Linked DNA regions of Amycolatopsis sp. NBC_01480. The protein of the gene in region 2 binds, or shares a complex with, the protein of the main gene of each other region. Links are inferred from orthologs where the notes say so. Each region holds a gene or a part of one and is shown on either strand. Other genes may lie near its edges.

The links.
Region 1: the proteins of uvrA (region 2) and mfd are in contact, whole or in part, in a crystal structure (PDB 4DFC), measured with the Escherichia coli proteins. The link is inferred for Amycolatopsis sp. NBC_01480 from one-to-one orthologs.

Annotation. Positions count from the first base shown.
Region 1 is NZ_CP109442.1:1,947,404-1,955,710, forward strand. Bases 1,583-5,727 are described here. They hold mfd (transcription-repair coupling factor), read right to left. Parts: upstream 5,347-5,727; coding sequence 1,783-5,346; downstream 1,583-1,782. Other genes in these bases: OG371_RS09070 (hypothetical protein), read left to right, coding at 1,583-1,747; OG371_RS09080 (cyclase family protein), read left to right, coding at 5,541-5,727. Outside these bases: OG371_RS09060 (MazG family protein), read right to left, coding at 1-253; OG371_RS09065 (hypothetical protein), read right to left, coding at 250-1,257; more of OG371_RS09070, read left to right, coding at 1,343-1,582; more of OG371_RS09080, read left to right, coding at 5,728-6,533; OG371_RS09085 (DedA family protein), read right to left, coding at 6,594-7,100; OG371_RS09090 (class I SAM-dependent methyltransferase), read right to left, coding at 7,072-7,677; OG371_RS09095 (sensor histidine kinase), read left to right, coding at 7,807-8,307. UniProt on the Escherichia coli protein: Couples transcription and DNA repair by recognizing RNA polymerase (RNAP) stalled at DNA lesions. Mediates ATP-dependent release of RNAP and its truncated transcript from the DNA, and recruitment of nucleotide excision repair machinery to the damaged site.
Region 2 is NZ_CP109442.1:9,522,857-9,530,422, forward strand. Bases 1,407-4,810 are described here. They hold uvrA (excinuclease ABC subunit UvrA), read right to left. Parts: upstream 4,469-4,810; coding sequence 1,607-4,468; downstream 1,407-1,606. Other genes in these bases: OG371_RS44300 (fibronectin type III domain-containing protein), read left to right, coding at 1,407-1,485. In the rest of the region: OG371_RS44295 (sigma-70 family RNA polymerase sigma factor), read right to left, coding at 1-165; more of OG371_RS44300, read left to right, coding at 607-1,406; OG371_RS44310 (MBL fold metallo-hydrolase), read left to right, coding at 4,950-5,627; OG371_RS44315 (beta family protein), read left to right, coding at 5,761-6,825; OG371_RS44320 (helicase HerA domain-containing protein), read right to left, coding at 6,888-7,566. UniProt on the Escherichia coli protein: The UvrABC repair system catalyzes the recognition and processing of DNA lesions. UvrA is an ATPase and a DNA-binding protein. A damage recognition complex composed of 2 UvrA and 2 UvrB subunits scans DNA for abnormalities.

The DNA.
Region 1 (8,307 bases), 7.6 Mb from region 2 along the record:
CGACAAGCGGATCGGCCGGTGCCTGGAGCACTCGCGCTCCGGACTTGGTCAAAGCGACGGCCGTCGGCTCGGCGAGGGAGCCGACCACGAGCACGATGTCGCGCAGGGACGGCGCTTCGGTGACCGGCGGCAGGCCGAACGCGGCGGCGTCCACGTCCGACCCCGCGTACACCGCCGCCGCGGTGCGCAAGAGCGGAACCGCGGCGGCCGGGAGCGTCGCCCCTCGGGCGACTACGACAACAGAGCCGGTCACTGCTTGGCCGGAGCGGCACCCTGCACCGGCAGCACGAGCCCCTTGGTGGCGTTGGCGTTCGGCGCGAGGCCCATGCCCACCGAGTCCCACACGCCGTAGCGCGGGTTGATGCGGTAGTCGACGTCGCCGACGTACGGCTGGAGCAGCCGGATGCCGATGCCGCCGAGCTGGTCCGGCGTCGGCTGCTGAGCCTGGTCGGTGGCGACGGGCTTGTCGGTGGCGCGCTGGCGCACGACCGCGACGACCCAGGTCGGGTTGCTCGCCGCGTTGGGCTGGAACGCGATCACGGTGTTGGCGGGCACGCCGAACAGCACCGTCGTGGCGTCCTGCGGCGAGGACAGCGCGGGCACCTGCGTGCCGACGTTGCCCTCGACCCCGGCCTGCGCGCCGCTCTGGATCTCGCCCTGGACGGCCTTCGGGTCGGCAGCGAACTGCCGCGCCTTGGCGATGGCGTCGGTGCGCGCGGTGGCCGGGTCGGTCGAGGACGCCGAGCCGTCGGCGCTCGGCGCGCCGACGGTGGTGTAGTCGAAGCCGACCGTGAGCGTCGGCAGGTACTTGATCGCCAGCTTCTGCTCGAGGTACTGGTCGGTCAGCGCCTCGCGATGGTCGCGCACGCGCCAGACCAGCTGAGTGACGGCGGAGTCCTGGTTCTGCGTGGCGGCCTGCGGCAGCGGCCCGGCCAGCGGGTCCTGGAGCATGGCCGCGCCGATCGCGTCCTGGTCGGCGGTGAGCTTCTCCTTCGCCGCGGCCTTGAGGACCACCGCGTGCAGCAGCTGCTGGCGCACGATCTCCCGGCCGACGAGGTCGAGCTTGTGCTGCGCCGCGAGCTGCTTGGCGTACGGCTGCTCCTGGACCGCCTTGTCCAGCAGGCCCTGCACCTGGTCGATGGAGGTGACCTGGCCGTCGATGATCGCGGCGGCCCCCACCTGACTGGGCCCGGCACCACATCCCGACAGCAGGAACGCACCGGCCACAACGGCGATCAGCGCGCGAGGGCGCCCCATGATCCGCATCACAGGCCATACCCTCTCATACGCCCGCCCCCGAAACGCAACACCGTGTTTGTTGCCCGCGCGGTATTGTCGATAAATGGACTCTTGGTTGTCGATTGAGGTCCTCGACGGCACGTTCCCGGCCCGGGCCTGGCAACGCGCACACGGCGACGACTTGACCGAAGCGGCGCTGACCAACGGCGCCGGGCAGTGGACGTGGCACGTGCACGGCTGGGGCGTGACGCTGGAGATCGAGTTCGACAGCGAGGATCGGCGCGACCGCTTCCGAGCCCTCCCGGCGGTGACGGCCGCGCTGGACGCGGTCCCCGACCCGGACCGCGGCCTGCTCGTCTACCCGGGCCGCGGCGGCGGCTCGGGCGCCCAGGTTCCGCGCGTCCCCCGCCCGAAGCCGTTGGCCGACGCGGGCGCGCTGCCGACCCCGGAGGTGGAGCACCTCATGCGGTTGGCCACCACCGAGCTCGTGAGTGTTCATGACGGTTAGAACCGTCATGAACACTCACGAGCATTCCGCGCCCGTCAAACGGCGGCCGGGGTTTTGGTCAGGTGGGTCAGGAGTTTGGCGCACCACTCCAGTAGTTGTTCATCGCGCAGTGTCGGGGCGCCCATGCGGCCGCCCGCGGGGCCCTCGGTCGGCTTCGGGACCGAGACGGTGTTCGTGATCGCCTTGTACGTCGCCTTGGGGTAGAGGCGCTTGAGGCGGACCAGTTGTGAGTCGGCCAGCGGCAGCGGGGCGAAGCGGATCGTGTTGCCCTGCACCGCGACCTCCGTGACACCGGCCGCGCGGCAGGTGTGGCGGAAGGCGGCCACGGCGAGCAGGCGGGTGACCGGCGCGGGCGGCTGGCCGTAGCGGTCGACGAGTTCCTCGCGGACCGCGTCGAGGCCCGCGGTGTCCGGCGCCGCCGCGATCTTGCGGTAGGCCTCCAGGCGCAGGCGCTCCCCCGGCACGTAGTCGTGCGGGATGTGGGCGTCCACCGGGAGGTCGACGCGGACCTCGGCCAGTTCGTCGTCCTCCGCGGGCTCGGCGCCGGCGTGCCGGCGGAACGCGTCCACGGCCTCGCCGACCAGCCGCACGTACAGGTCGAACCCGACGCCCGCGATGTGGCCGGACTGCTCCGCGCCCAGGATGTTCCCTGCGCCGCGGATCTCCAGGTCCTTCATCGCCACGGCCATGCCCGCGCCCAGCTCGGTGTTCTGCGCGATGGTGGCGAGCCGGTCGTGCGCCGTCTCGGTGAGCGGCGCTTCCGGCGGGTACAGGAAGTACGCGTACCCGCGCTCGCGGCCACGCCCGACGCGGCCGCGAAGCTGGTGCAGCTGCGCGAGCCCGAGCAGGTCTCCGCGCTCGACGATCAGCGTGTTGGCGTTGGAGATGTCCAGCCCGGTCTCGACGATGGTGGTGCACACCAGCACGTCGTACTCGTTCTCCCAGAAGCCCTGGATGATCTTCTCGAGCTTGTCCTCGTTCATCTGCCCGTGGGCGGTCACCACCCGCGCCTCGGGCACCAGCTCGCGGATCCGCCGCGCGGCCTTCTCGATCGACGAAACCCGGTTGTGCACGTAGAACACCTGGCCGTCGCGCAGCAGCTCGCGGCGGACGGCGGCGCCGACCTGCTTGTCGTCGTACGAGCCGACGTACGTGAGGATCGGGTGCCGGTCCTCCGGCGGGGTCAGGATGGTGGACATCTCGCGGATGCCGGCCAGCGACATCTCCAGCGTGCGCGGGATCGGCGTGGCGGACATCGTGAGCACGTCGACGTGCGTGCGCAGCGCCTTGATGTGCTCCTTGTGCTCGACGCCGAACCGCTGCTCCTCGTCGACGATCACCAGGCCGAGGTCCTTGTACCGGATCCCGGTCTGCAGCAGCCGGTGCGTGCCGATCACGATGTCGACCTCACCCTCGGCCAGCTGTTCCAGCACCAGGTCGGACTCGGTCTTGTTGGTGAACCGCGAGAGCCCCTTGATGGTCACCGGGAACGACTGCATGCGCTCGGCGAAGGTGTTCAGGTGCTGCTGCGCGAGCAGCGTGGTGGGCACCAGCACGGCGACCTGCTTGCCGTCCTGCACCGCCTTGAACGCCGCGCGCACGGCGATCTCGGTCTTGCCGTAGCCGACGTCGCCGCAGATCACCCGGTCCATCGGGACGCCGCGCTCCATGTCGGACTTGACCTCGTCGATGGCGGCCAGCTGGTCGTTGGTCTCGGTGAACGGGAACGCGTCCTCCAGCTCGTGCTGCCAGGGCGTGTCCGGGCCGAACGGGTGGCCGGGCGCGGCCTGGCGAGCGGCGTACAGCTGGACCAGCTCGGCCGCGATCTCCTTGACCGCCTTCTTGGCCCTGGCCTTGGTGTTCTTCCAGTCGGAGCCGCCCAGCTTGTTCAGCGTGGGCAGCTCGCCGCCGACGTAGCGCGAGACCTCGTCGAGCTGGTCGGTGGGCACGAAGAGCCGGTCGCCCGGCTGGCCGCGCTTCGACGAGGCGTACTCCAGCAGCAGGTACTCGCGGGTGGCCCCCGCGACGGTGCGCTGCACCATCTCGACGAACCGACCGATGCCGTGTTGTTCGTGCACCACGTAATCGCCCGCCCGCAGCGCCAGCGGGTCCACCGCGTTGCGCCGCCGCGAGGGCATCTTCGCGTTGAGGTCCTTTGTGGACGTTCCGGCGTTCGCGCCGCGGCCGGTGAGGTCGGCCTCCGACAGCACGACGAGCGCCCGCTCCGGCGACACGAAGCCGTCGGACAGGCCGCCGCAGGTGACCGTGACGACGCCGGCCCGCGGGACCGCCGTGAGGCCATCTCCGGCCAGCGTGGCCGGGACCTCGGCGCCGGTCAGCTGCTCGACGGCGCGGCTCGCGGTGCCCTGCCCGGCGACCACGAGCACACCGGTGCCGCCCGCCGCGACGTGCGCGCGCAGGTCGGTCATCGCGCGCTCCAGCTCGCCCCGGTACGCGGGCGCGGGCTCGACGGCGACGCGCAGCACGTCCGCGTCCTCGGTGGTCAGCTGGGTGATCGTCCACCAGGAGCGCCGGGTCTCCTGCGCGTGCTTGGCGACCCCGGTCAGCTCGCGGTAGGCCGACGCGCCGAGGTCGATCGGCGCCTGGCCGCCCGCCGCGGCGGTGGTCCAGGAGGCCTCCAGGAACTCCTGGCCGGTGCGCACCAGGTCGGCGGCGCGGGCGCGGATCTTCTCCGGGTCGGCCAGCAGCACGTGGCTGCCCACGGGCATCGCGTCGGTGAGCAGTTCCAGCTCGTCCTCGCAGAGCACCGGGATGAGCGCCTCCATGCCCTCCACCGGGATGCCGTCGGCGAGCTTGGTGAGCATCTCGGCCAGGTGCGCGTCGGCCTCGTACGTGCCCGCCAGCTCGGCGGCCTTCGCCTTGACCGCTTCGGTGAGCAGCAGCTCGCGGCACGGCGGCGCGGTGACGTGCTGGATCTCGCCGGGCAGCGAGCGCTGGTCGGACACCGCGAACGCGCGGATCTCGCTGACCTCGTCGCCCCAGAACTCGATCCGGACCGGGTGCTGCGCGGTGGGCCCGAACAGGTCGAGGATGCCGCCGCGCACCGCGAACTCGCCGCGCTTCTCGACCATGTCGACCCGGGTGTACGCCAGCTCGACCAGGCGCTCCAGCAGGTCTTCGAAGCTCTGCTCCTCGCCGACCACGAGGTCGACCGGCGCCAGCGAGCCGAGCCCGGGCGCCATCGGCTGGATCAGGCTGCGCACGGTCGAGACGACGACCCGCAGCTCGTCTTCGCCCGTGTGCAGGCGGTGCAGCACCTCCAGCCGGCGCCCGACGGTGTCGGCGCGCGGCGAGAGGCGTTCGTGGGGCAGCGTTTCCCACGACGGGAAGTCGGCGACCCGCTCGCGGCCGAGCAGCGCCGACAGCGCGGTGGTCAGCTCGTCGGCCTCCCGCCCGGTGGCGGTGACCACGAGCACAGGACGGCCGCCGCCGCCCGCTTCGGGTTCTTCGGCGAGGGCCGCGGCGACCAGCTGGCGCGCGGCGACGGGGCCCTGCAGTTCGAGCAACGGGGCGCCCGCCCGCTCGACGACCCCGCGAAGGGCCGGGTCGGGAAGGATGGCTTGGAGGAGTCCGGACAGTGGAGCGTCGGTCACGGTCCCAGACTACGTGCCGGCACCGACAAGATGCCGCTCCCCGCACGAGTGGGCCGCTCGCGACGCCGGCGCCCGGCCGCGTTCACGCAGCGGAACTGTCAGTGGCACGAACGCGCGACGGTATACAAGAGAGATCAACAACTGAAAACTATTCGCGTGTCGGAATCCGGAGGAACACGATGAAGCGCTGGAAGAACCGTCCCGCCGGCTCGAACTGGGGCGATTTCGGCGAAGACGACCAGATCGGCCGGCTCAACCTGATCACGCCCGAGCGCCGCCGGGCCGCGGTGGCCGAAGTCCGCGAGGGCATCGCCTTCCCGCTGAGCCTGCCGCTCGACTTCCCCAAGGGCGAGTACGCGCACGGCCCCCGCAAGCCGCCGACCCTGGCCAGCACCGCGCTCGGGCACAACAACCGCTTCCTGCCGCAGGTCACCGACGTGGTCAACGACGACTACGCGGTCATCCACCTGCAGTACTCGACGCAGTGGGATTCGCTGGCGCACGCGGGCGCCGTGTTCGACCTCGACGGCACCGGCGAGCCGGTCATCTCCTATTACAACGGCTATCGCGCCGGAACGGACATCATCGGCGATCCGGCCGGCTCGGTGGTGCCCCGCGCCGGCGCGCTCGGCATCGAGACCATGGCCCAGACCGCAGTGCAGGGCCGCGGCGTCATGGTCGACCTGGAGCGCGCGATCGGCCGCGAGCGCGTCCTCGTCGGGTACGAAATGCTCGCGGAGATCATGGACGAGCAGGACGTCACCGTCGAGACCGGCGACATCCTGTGCCTGCACACCGGCCTGGCCGAGGTCATCCTGGAGCTCGGCGAGAACCTGACCCAGCAGGCGATGAGCACCAGCTGCGCCGCGCTCGACGGCGGCGACGAGCGGCTGCTGCAGTGGATCACCGACAGCGGCGTGGCGGCGATCGTGGCCGACAACGTCGCCGTCGAGTCGTTCAGCCTCGAACCGGCGGCCGGTGCGGAGCACGCCCTCCCGCTGCACCAGCACTGCCTGTTCAAACAAGGCATCCCGCTCGGGGAGATGTGGTACCTGAGCGGCCTGAACAGCTGGCTGCGGGAGCACGGGCGGTCCCGGTTCCTGATGACCGCGCCCCCGTTGCGGCTGCCCGGCGCCGTCGGCTCGCCGGCCACCGGCGTGGCGACCGTCTGAGCGGAAGCCGCGGCTTCACCGTCCGAATGCGACTGTCCACTTCGGCCGGTGAAGCCCGGCTCACGGCGCGGCCCAGCCGGTGAGCCGGCCGACCGCCAGCTCGGTCCCGGCCCAGAGCACCGCGGCGCACAGGCTGCCGGCGAAGAACCGGCCGTACGGCAACCCCGCCGAGCCGGCCACCCGCGGCACCAGCGTCCGCACCCCGGCCAGGCACCGGCCCGCCACCACAGCCGGCACGCCGTAGCGCGCGACGACGGCCTCGGCCCGGTCCCACCGGGCCGCGCCGATCCGGCGGCCGAACCGGGAGGCGCGCAGCCGCGGCCCCCACAGCCGTCCCTCCAGGTAGGCGAGCTGGTCGCCGGCCACCGCGGCGGTCACCGCGACGGGCAGCGCCAGCCACCACGAGAGCGAGCCGCGCTGCACGAGGAAACCCATGAGCAGCAAGGTGGACAGCGTCGGCAGCACGATCCCCGGCAGCAGCGCCGTCTCGGCCGTGATCAGCAGCGCGCAGACCAGGTAGACCAGCGGCGCCGGCGCGTCAAGAAGCAGCCGCAGCAGGTTCGTCACGGCTGATCCTTCCCGAGAACACCGGCAAGGCCACGCGGTAGACGTACGCGGGTGGCAGGTTGCGCCACACCACGGGCGTCCGCTCGACAACGGCGAAGCGATTTCGCAGCAAGCGGGCGAAGTGGCGGGCCGGGGGCGTCCACGCGGTGTGCGCGTACGCGAAGGTGGTGAAGCGACCGTGCGGCGAAAGCGCGCCGTGCACCGCGCTCAGCACCGAAAGCCGGCGGGCGGCGGACATCGCCGTCCAGGGCAGGCCCGAGACGATGACGTCGACCGGCGGCACGGCGAACGAGGCGAGGTGCTCGGCCGAACCCTCCACCACGTCCAGCGAGGGGAAGCGCGCCCGAAGCGAAGACACGAGACGCGGGTTGATCTCGACAGCCGTGAAGCGCGCGTCGGGGCGAAGCAGAGCGAGGACGGCTTCGGTGAACACGCCCGTGCCCGGCCCGAGTTCGACGACGTTCGCCGCGCGCTCGAGGCCGAGGCCGGCCGTCATGACCTCGGCCAGCCGCGGCGAGCTGGCGGCGACCGCGCCGGTGACCATCGGACGGCGGAGGAACTCCCTGGTGATCGACATCCCCGAAGCTAGGAACCGCTCCCGTCGCCGCGAATCGGCCGAGCGGCCCGGCCGGATCGTCCTGTCGGACGACCCCGGCGGTACCGCGGGAGGACGCGCCGGAGGACCCCCGCGCGTTAGGTTCGGACCGTGGAACGGCTGGTGGTGTGGGCGCGCAAGCAGCGATGGATGGTGGATCTGCCGCTGTACGGCGTCTTCGTGCTCCTGGCGCCCAACGCCGCCTCGCACGAAAGCTGGTCGTTCCGGGCGATCCCGCTGCTGTTCCTGCTCCCGCTGCTGGCCCGCCGCCGCTTCCCGCGGACGGCGGCCGTGCTCGTCATCGCAGGCGTGGTCGCGGTCTACACGAACGAAGTGTGGGCCTACGACCGCGGGCGCAGCGAGCTGGCCATGGCCGTCGTGCTGTTCACGCTGGTGAAGAACGGCGACCGCCGGTTCGCCGTGGTGATCGCGGCCGGCATGGCCGGGCTCGACTGGATGTGGGGCTTCACCTGGGGCGTCGACACGCAGAACCCGACGCTGTCCATCATCGGCGTGATCCCGCTGTACATCGCGGCCTGGGCGCTCGGCGAGTTCTTCCGCGCGCGGGACCAGCTGACCCGCGAGGAGTCGCTGCGCGCCGGGCTGGCCGCT
Region 2 (7,566 bases):
CTTCCAGGCCCGGATCAGCGTCTCCTGCACCACATCCTCGGCGGCCGCGGGATCGCCGGTGAGGCGGGTCGCGTAGGCCAGCAGGCTGCGGCCGTGCTCGGTGTAGAGCCGCTCGACCAGCTCCTCGGCGGCGGCTCGCCGGGCCCGGCCTCGTCCGATCGCCACTCTTGAGCTGCCGGCGGTTTCCCGAGTTGCCGGGGGCAGTGGTGTGGCCTGGGTCCGCTCGGTTCGCGCCTCTGCAGTTCGGGTCGTCGAACCTCGGGCTGCACCGGTTCGGACCATCGCTGCCCGAACAGCTTGGGCGCGGACCACCGCGCCCCGGACCACCGCGTTTCGGACCGCAGTGCCCCGGACCGCTGCGTCCTGAGCCGTCGCGGCCCCGGCCACGAAGTCCTGTCGTCCCAGTGCCACCGCCGTGTTCACCCGGGAGCCGCCCCCTTTCGATGTTCCGTGCCGGTGCGGATCCCCGGCACCTTCCACACGGATGCCGACGCCGAACGGTTCACCGGCGTGCTCCCGGTCACCGGAACGTGCCTTGTCGCTCACGGGGCGCGGTTCCTAAGCTGGCCCGGCACCGCCGCCGCCCGCACGTTCCGGAGGCCTGCCGTGCCCGAGAAGTCCCGCCGCCCGTTGGGCAGCCTGCACGCGCGGACCGCGCTGTTCCCGAAGGTCGGCATACGTGGGCTGGCCGCGCCATTCAAACGAACTGGTCTGGTTGCGCGGACCAAGAGGCTCGCGCTCACCACCCTGCTCGCGTCGGCAGCTTCGGTCGCGACAGCCTGCTCGTCCCCTGCACCGACGGCCACCCCACCGATCGCTCAGCCCCCGGCCCTCACCGCGACCCTGACCTCGCCGACGAACATCGTCCTGCACTGGCCCGCAGCAGGTCCCGGCATCGCCGGCCACCTGCTCGAATACGCCAACGCCCCGGACGGCCCGTGGACCGCACTGCAGTTCCTTCCCCCGGACCAGACCAGCTACACCCACCCCGACCTGATCCCGGAAACGCCGTTCTACTACCGCGTCCGGCCGTTCTCCGGCCCGGTGTCAGCGGCAGTCAAGGTCGGCTCCACTGCCGCGAGCCCCAGCCAGCCCGCTGCACCTGATCAGCCCGCCGCACCCAGCCGAGCAGCCGCATCCGGCGACACCACCGCAAGCAGCAGCACCGCACCCCGCCAACCCTCCGCCGCAAGCGCGCCCAGCCCCGGCGACGCCGCCGCCCCCACTGACCTGCGCGCGACCCCGGGCGAGGACACCAGCGTCGTATTCACCTGGACCGATCACACCACCAACGAAGCCGGCTTCCTGCTGGAACTCCGCAAGCCCGGCGAGACCGGCTTCACCCCCGTCGAGGTGACCGACCCGAACACCACGACCTGCGCCCTGTCCCTGCTGCCCGGCGAACAAGGCTCGGACTTCCGGGTCCGCGCCCTCTCCTACGGTCCGCTGTCCCCCGTCGTGCACCGCACCACCGGCAAGGACTGACCGGCCCGCCACTGAAGCTGACACGCCAACGCATTCGGCGGCGGCTCTCGCGGGAGCCGCCGCCGAGTACGTCAGGCCGAGACAGCGTCAAGCCAGGTTCAGCGTGAAGCGGGTTACAGTGTCAGGCCGGGTTCAGCACACCGCGGAGATACTCACCGGTGTAGCTCTCCGCAACCTCCGACAGGTACTCCGGCGTGCCCTCCGCAACCACCGTGCCACCGCCCGAGCCGCCTTCCGGGCCCATGTCGATGATCCAGTCGGAGGTCTTGATGACGTCGAGGTTGTGCTCGATCACGATCACCGTGTTGCCCTTGTCCACCAGCCCGTTGATCACGCCGATCAGCTTGCTGATGTCCTCGAAGTGCAGGCCGGTGGTCGGCTCGTCGAGGATGTAGACCGTCTTGCCGGTGGAGCGCTTCTGCAGCTCACTGGCCAGCTTCACGCGCTGGGCCTCACCACCCGACAGCGTCGGCGCGGGCTGCCCGAGCCGGACGTAGCCGAGCCCGACGTCGACGAGCGTGGCCAGGTGCCGGTGGATCGCCTTGATCGGCTCGAAGAACTCGGCCGCCTCCTCGATCGGCATGTCCAGCACGTCGGAGACGGTCTTGCCCTTGTAGTGCACCTCGAGCGTCTCGCGGTTGTACCGCGCGCCCTTGCAGACCTCGCACGGGACGTAGACGTCCGGCAGGAAGTTCATCTCGATCTTGATCGTGCCGTCGCCGGCGCACGCCTCGCAGCGGCCGCCCTTGACGTTGAACGAGAAGCGCCCCTGCTGGTAGCCGCGCACCTTCGCCTCGGCCGTGGCCGCGAACAGCTTGCGCACGTGGTCCCACACGCCGGTGTAGGTGGCCGGGTTGGACCGCGGGGTCCGCCCGATCGGCGACTGGTCGACGCGCACCAGCTTGTCGACGTTGTTCAGCCCGTTGACCCGCGTGTGCCGCCCCGGCACCTGGCGCGCGCCGTTGAGCTTGTTCGCCAGCACCTGCGCCAGGATGTCGTTGACCAGCGTGGACTTGCCCGAGCCGGACACGCCGGTGACCGACACCAGGCAGCCCAGCGGGAACGACACGTCCAGCCCGCGCAGGTTGTGCTCCCGCGCGCCGACGACCGTCAGCTGCCGCTTCTTGTCGATCGGCCGCCGCAGGGCGGGCACCTCGATCCGGCGCTGCCCCGACAGGTACGCCCCGGTGATCGACTCCTTGTTCTTCAGCATCTTCTTGTACGGTCCACTGTGGACGATGTGGCCGCCGTGCTCGCCCGCGCCCGGGCCGATGTCGACCACCCAGTCGCTGGAGCGGATGGTGTCCTCGTCGTGCTCCACCACGATCAGCGTGTTGCCGAGGTTGCGCAGCCGGGTCAGCGTCTCGATCAGCCGGTGGTTGTCGCGCTGGTGCAGGCCGATCGACGGCTCGTCCAGCACGTACAGCACGCCCACCAGCCCGGAGCCGATCTGCGTGGCGAGCCGGATGCGCTGCGCCTCGCCGCCGGAGAGCGTGCCCGACGCGCGGTCGAGCGAGAGGTAGGTGAGCCCGACGTCGAGCAGGAACCGCAGCCGCGCCTGGATCTCCTTGAGCACGGCGCCGGCGATCATCGCCTCGCGCGGGCCGAGCACCAGCTCGTCGAGGAACCGCGAAGCCTCGTCGATCGACAGCGCGCAGACCTCGGCGATCGAGCGCTCGCCCTGCGTGCCGTGCTCCAGCGTGACGGCCAGGATCTCGGGCTTGAGCCGGGTGCCCTGGCAGGTCGGGCACGGGACCTCGCGCATGTAGCCCTCGTACCGCTCGCGCATGTACTCGGACTCGGTCTGCTCCTGGCGCCGCTCGAGGAACGGGATGACGCCCTCGAACGCCGCGTAGTACGAGCGCTGCCGGCCGTAGCGGTTGCGGTAGCGGACGTGCACCTGCTCGTCGACACCGTGCAGCACCGCCTTCTGCACCCGCGCCGGCAGCTTGCGCCACGGCGTGTCCATGCGGAAGCCGACGGCCTCGGACAGCGACTCGAGCAGCCGGATGAAGTAGTCGGCGCTCTGCCCGCCCGCCCACGGCGCGATGGCGCCCTCGCCCAGCGACAGCTCGTCGTCGGGCACCACCAGCTCCGGGTCGACCTCCTTGCGGATGCCGATGCCGGTGCACTCGGGGCACGCGCCGTAGGGCGAGTTGAAGGAGAACGAGCGCGGCTCGAGGTCCTCGATCGCCAGCGGGTGCCCGTTGGGGCAGGCCAGGTTCTCGGAGAACCCGCGCACGCGGTGCGCGTCGTTCTCCGGCAGGTCGACGAACTCCAGCTCGACCAGGCCGTCGGCCAGCCGCAGCGCGGTCTCCACCGAGTCGGTGAGCCGCTGCCGCGAGCTGGTCTTGACGCTCAGCCGGTCGATCACCACGCCGATCTGGTGCTTCTCCTGCTTCTTCAGCTTCGGCGGGTCGGTGAGCGGGTGCACCGTGCCGTCGACGACCACGCGCGCGTAACCCTGCTGCTGCAGGTTCTGGAACAGGTCGAGGTACTCGCCCTTGCGCCCGCGCACCACCGGCGCGAGCACCTGGAAGCGGGTGCCCTCGTCCATCTCGAGCACCTGGTCCACGATCTGCTGCGGCGTCTGCTTGCTGATCAGCTCGCCGCACTTGGGGCAGTGCGCCTTGCCCGCGCGGGCGTAGAGCAGCCGCAGGTAGTCGTAGACCTCGGTGATCGTGCCCACCGTGGAGCGCGGGTTGCGCGAGGTGGACTTCTGGTCGATCGACACCGCGGGCGAGAGGCCCTCGATGAAGTCGACGTCGGGCTTGTCCATCTGCCCGAGGAACTGCCGGGCGTACGCCGACAGCGACTCGACGTAACGCCGCTGCCCCTCGGCGAAGATGGTGTCGAAGGCGAGGCTCGACTTGCCCGACCCGGACAGGCCCGTGAACACGATCAGGCTGTCGCGGGGCAGGTCGAGATCCACGCCGCGGAGGTTGTGCTCGCGGGCACCGCGAACAACGAGGCGATCAGCCACGCCCACGTCCCTTCAGTTCATTCTCAGCTGCGGAGGCCGGCCCGGTGGAAGTCCTGCACGAGCGGCCGCGCCCATGCTAGGACGGACCACCGACAAAAACGGGCTCCACGGCCTTGACCTGCGGTTTTCCGGCTTCCCGGCGGTCGCCGGGCCGGGACGCCGAGGTCCGGTCCGGCAGCGGCCCGGTTCCTGGTGCACCAGCTGGAGACCATACGAGACCCCGCCGGACCCGGTGACCGCCGGGGCGACCCATGGGAGGCACGGAAACCGGGCCCCGCGGATCACCAGGACGGCCGGCGCACAGGAAATTCAAGTCCGATCCCAGGATACCGATCGCGACGAGCAACCGCCGGTATGAGGAGCAGCACCCGGACGAGTCCCAGCACCACACGATCGGTGCGACTTGACAGCCGTAGCGGCACCGCCAGTGGCGGTCACGCGGGTGGAAGCGACGGCGCCACCCCGGCTACCGTGTGCTCTTGTGAACATCGTCGACTCTTACACCGGGCACGTCGAACCGGGCGGCGACGCCGCGCGACGCACGCTGGATGCGCTGACCATCACGAAGCTTTCGGTCGGGCCGATGGACAACAACGCGTACCTGCTCGTCTGCCGCGCCGAGAACGAGGCCCTGCTCATCGACGCGGCGAGCGACCCGGAGCGCATCTCGGACCTGATCGGGCACGGCCCGGAGCGCCCGGCGCTGCGCACCGTCGTGACGACCCACCAGCACCCGGACCACTGGCAGGCCCTGGGCGCGGTGGCGGGCGCGAACGGCGCGAACACCGCGGCGCACCCCCTGGACGCCGAGCCGCTGCCGATCCCCCCGGACTTCCTGGTGGAACACGGCGACGCGCTGAAGGTGGGCCAGGTCACCCTGGAGGTGATCCACCTGCGCGGCCACACCCCTGGCTCGATCGCCCTCCTCTACCGCGACCCGACCGGCCACGCGCACCTCTTCACGGGCGACTCGCTCTTCCCGGGCGGCATCGGGCGGACCACCTCACCTGAGGACTTCACGTCCCTGCTTGACGACGTGTCGTCGCGCATCTTCGACGAGCTGCCGGACGACACTTGGTTCTATCCGGGCCACGGGGACGACTCGACGCTTGGGGCGGAACGTCCGAAGCTGGCTGAATGGCGCGGACGCGGCTGGTGAGCAACTACTCCGAGCAATGCCTATGTCACCCATAGGCTGACTGCTGCCACCTGCTCAGAGGACAGCTTATGGCTCGAAAGTCCCCGACACTGGGAATTTCGAGCCATATCGCCGTCCTTGAGGAGGCAGGCGAATGCACCCTGGCCGCCCGCTGGTGGCAGTCAAATGCAAAAGCGGTGAGCTCAATGCCCTCCGCCAGCTCAGCTCCGCGGACGACGCGCAGGCAGACGTGATCGTCGAGCTGCTCGATTCCGTGAAGCCCAGCGGTAAACTGCTGCCCGCACTCGTCCAGGCCGCGGTCAACGTCGCGCAATTCAACCGGACCTTGTGGCTGGACACGACTTGGCTCACCGCCGGCAGCCCGCTGGCACAGCAACGGGGCGGGGTTTTCGAGTACCTCGACGACATCATCGAATCCGCCATGGTGCAGAGCCTGGGGCTCCTCGCCGTCGATCGGGCCGGCTTGGTCCCGGTCATCTCGGTCGACGCCTCGAACGACGAACTACGGCGGGTCCGGCTGCTGATCGAGCACAAAGACCGCGATATCGCCATCCGGATCCGCCGCCCGGCACCGAGGCTCGCCGAGCGGATCCGATCGATCATGCGGTTGACCGGCACCGAGCCCGGACGCGTCCATGCCGTGATCGACACCGGATTCGTCGAAACCGTACGAGCCCATCAGGTGGCTTCGATAGCGGAAGCCGCTACGACGACGTCAGATCTGCTGGGTCCCGGGGCGACCAAGCTTCTGGCCGGATCGATCCCACGCGAACGGAAGACCTACGCGACAATCCTGCTTGACCGTCCAGAGGTCACGCTGTGGAACGAGGTACGCAACGGCTGCTCCGGCGACATCGGTTACGGCGATTACGGTGTGACGCACCCAGAGCCTCCCGCAGCCGGGGGCAACGCCCGAAGCCCTTTCCCCTACCTCTGTTACACGGTGCCTCGAAGGACCGTGATACTGCGCCGGAAACAGAAGAAAGGCGATGTGGCGGCCGAATTGTTCGCCGATCTGGCCGAGGAACTGGTCGAGCGAGACGACTTCGCCGGTCCCGGCTATTCATGGGGCGATCGCGAGTTGACGCAGTGCCGGCCGACCGGCAGCAAGGTCGCCGGGGCGGTACCCCGATGGATCGCCATGGCCACCTCGCACCACCTCCAGCACGTGTCACACCGGCCTGCGGACGATCTCTGACTTTCGTCTGCGGCACCGCCTTCCCGCCACCGGACGTCGTTCGCCGGCTCCGGCCGACAGCCTCACCGCCGGGCGCGGTCGACCACCTCGTCTCCGGTCAGGGTCGTGGCCGGGTGGTGGCTGAGGCAGAAGGGCGGGCGCACCTTCTGGAACCGGATGTTGTCGCTCGTCACGTAGAAGGTGCCGGGTGGGAGGGTGGCCAGGTCGGTCAGGTCGCGGCCCTTGTTGCGGGCCAGTTCCCGCGCCGCGTCGATGTGGGCGGCGGTGTTCTGGCGGCCGAAGAACTGCGTGGTCGCGTTGCCGGAGATGCGGCTGTGCACGGCTTTCGGCGCCTGTGTCGCGAGGATCATGCCCAGCCCGTACTTCCGGGCCTGCGACGCGAGCCGGATGCTGCTGTCCGTGCTGGCCGCGTGGCTCGTCGACGGGGCCAGGTCCTGCGCCTCGTCCATCACCAGCAGGCCGCCGAGCGGGCGGTCCCGCGCCGGGTTCTTCTTGATCCAGGCGAACAGTTCCAGCTGCAGCCGGTTGACGAAGCTCTGCTGCTCCTCCCGGTCCGGGATGCCGTCGAAGTTCACCACCGACACCCGCGCGTGCCGGCCCTCGGACGGGATCAGCAGCGAACCCGGCTCGACCGGGTTCGCCGACCGGCGCAGCGCCGGGTCGTTGATCTGCGCGGTACGCAGGTTCTCGGCGAGGTCCGCCGCGATGGTGCCGGCGTTGGCCAGGCCGCTCACGCTGTCC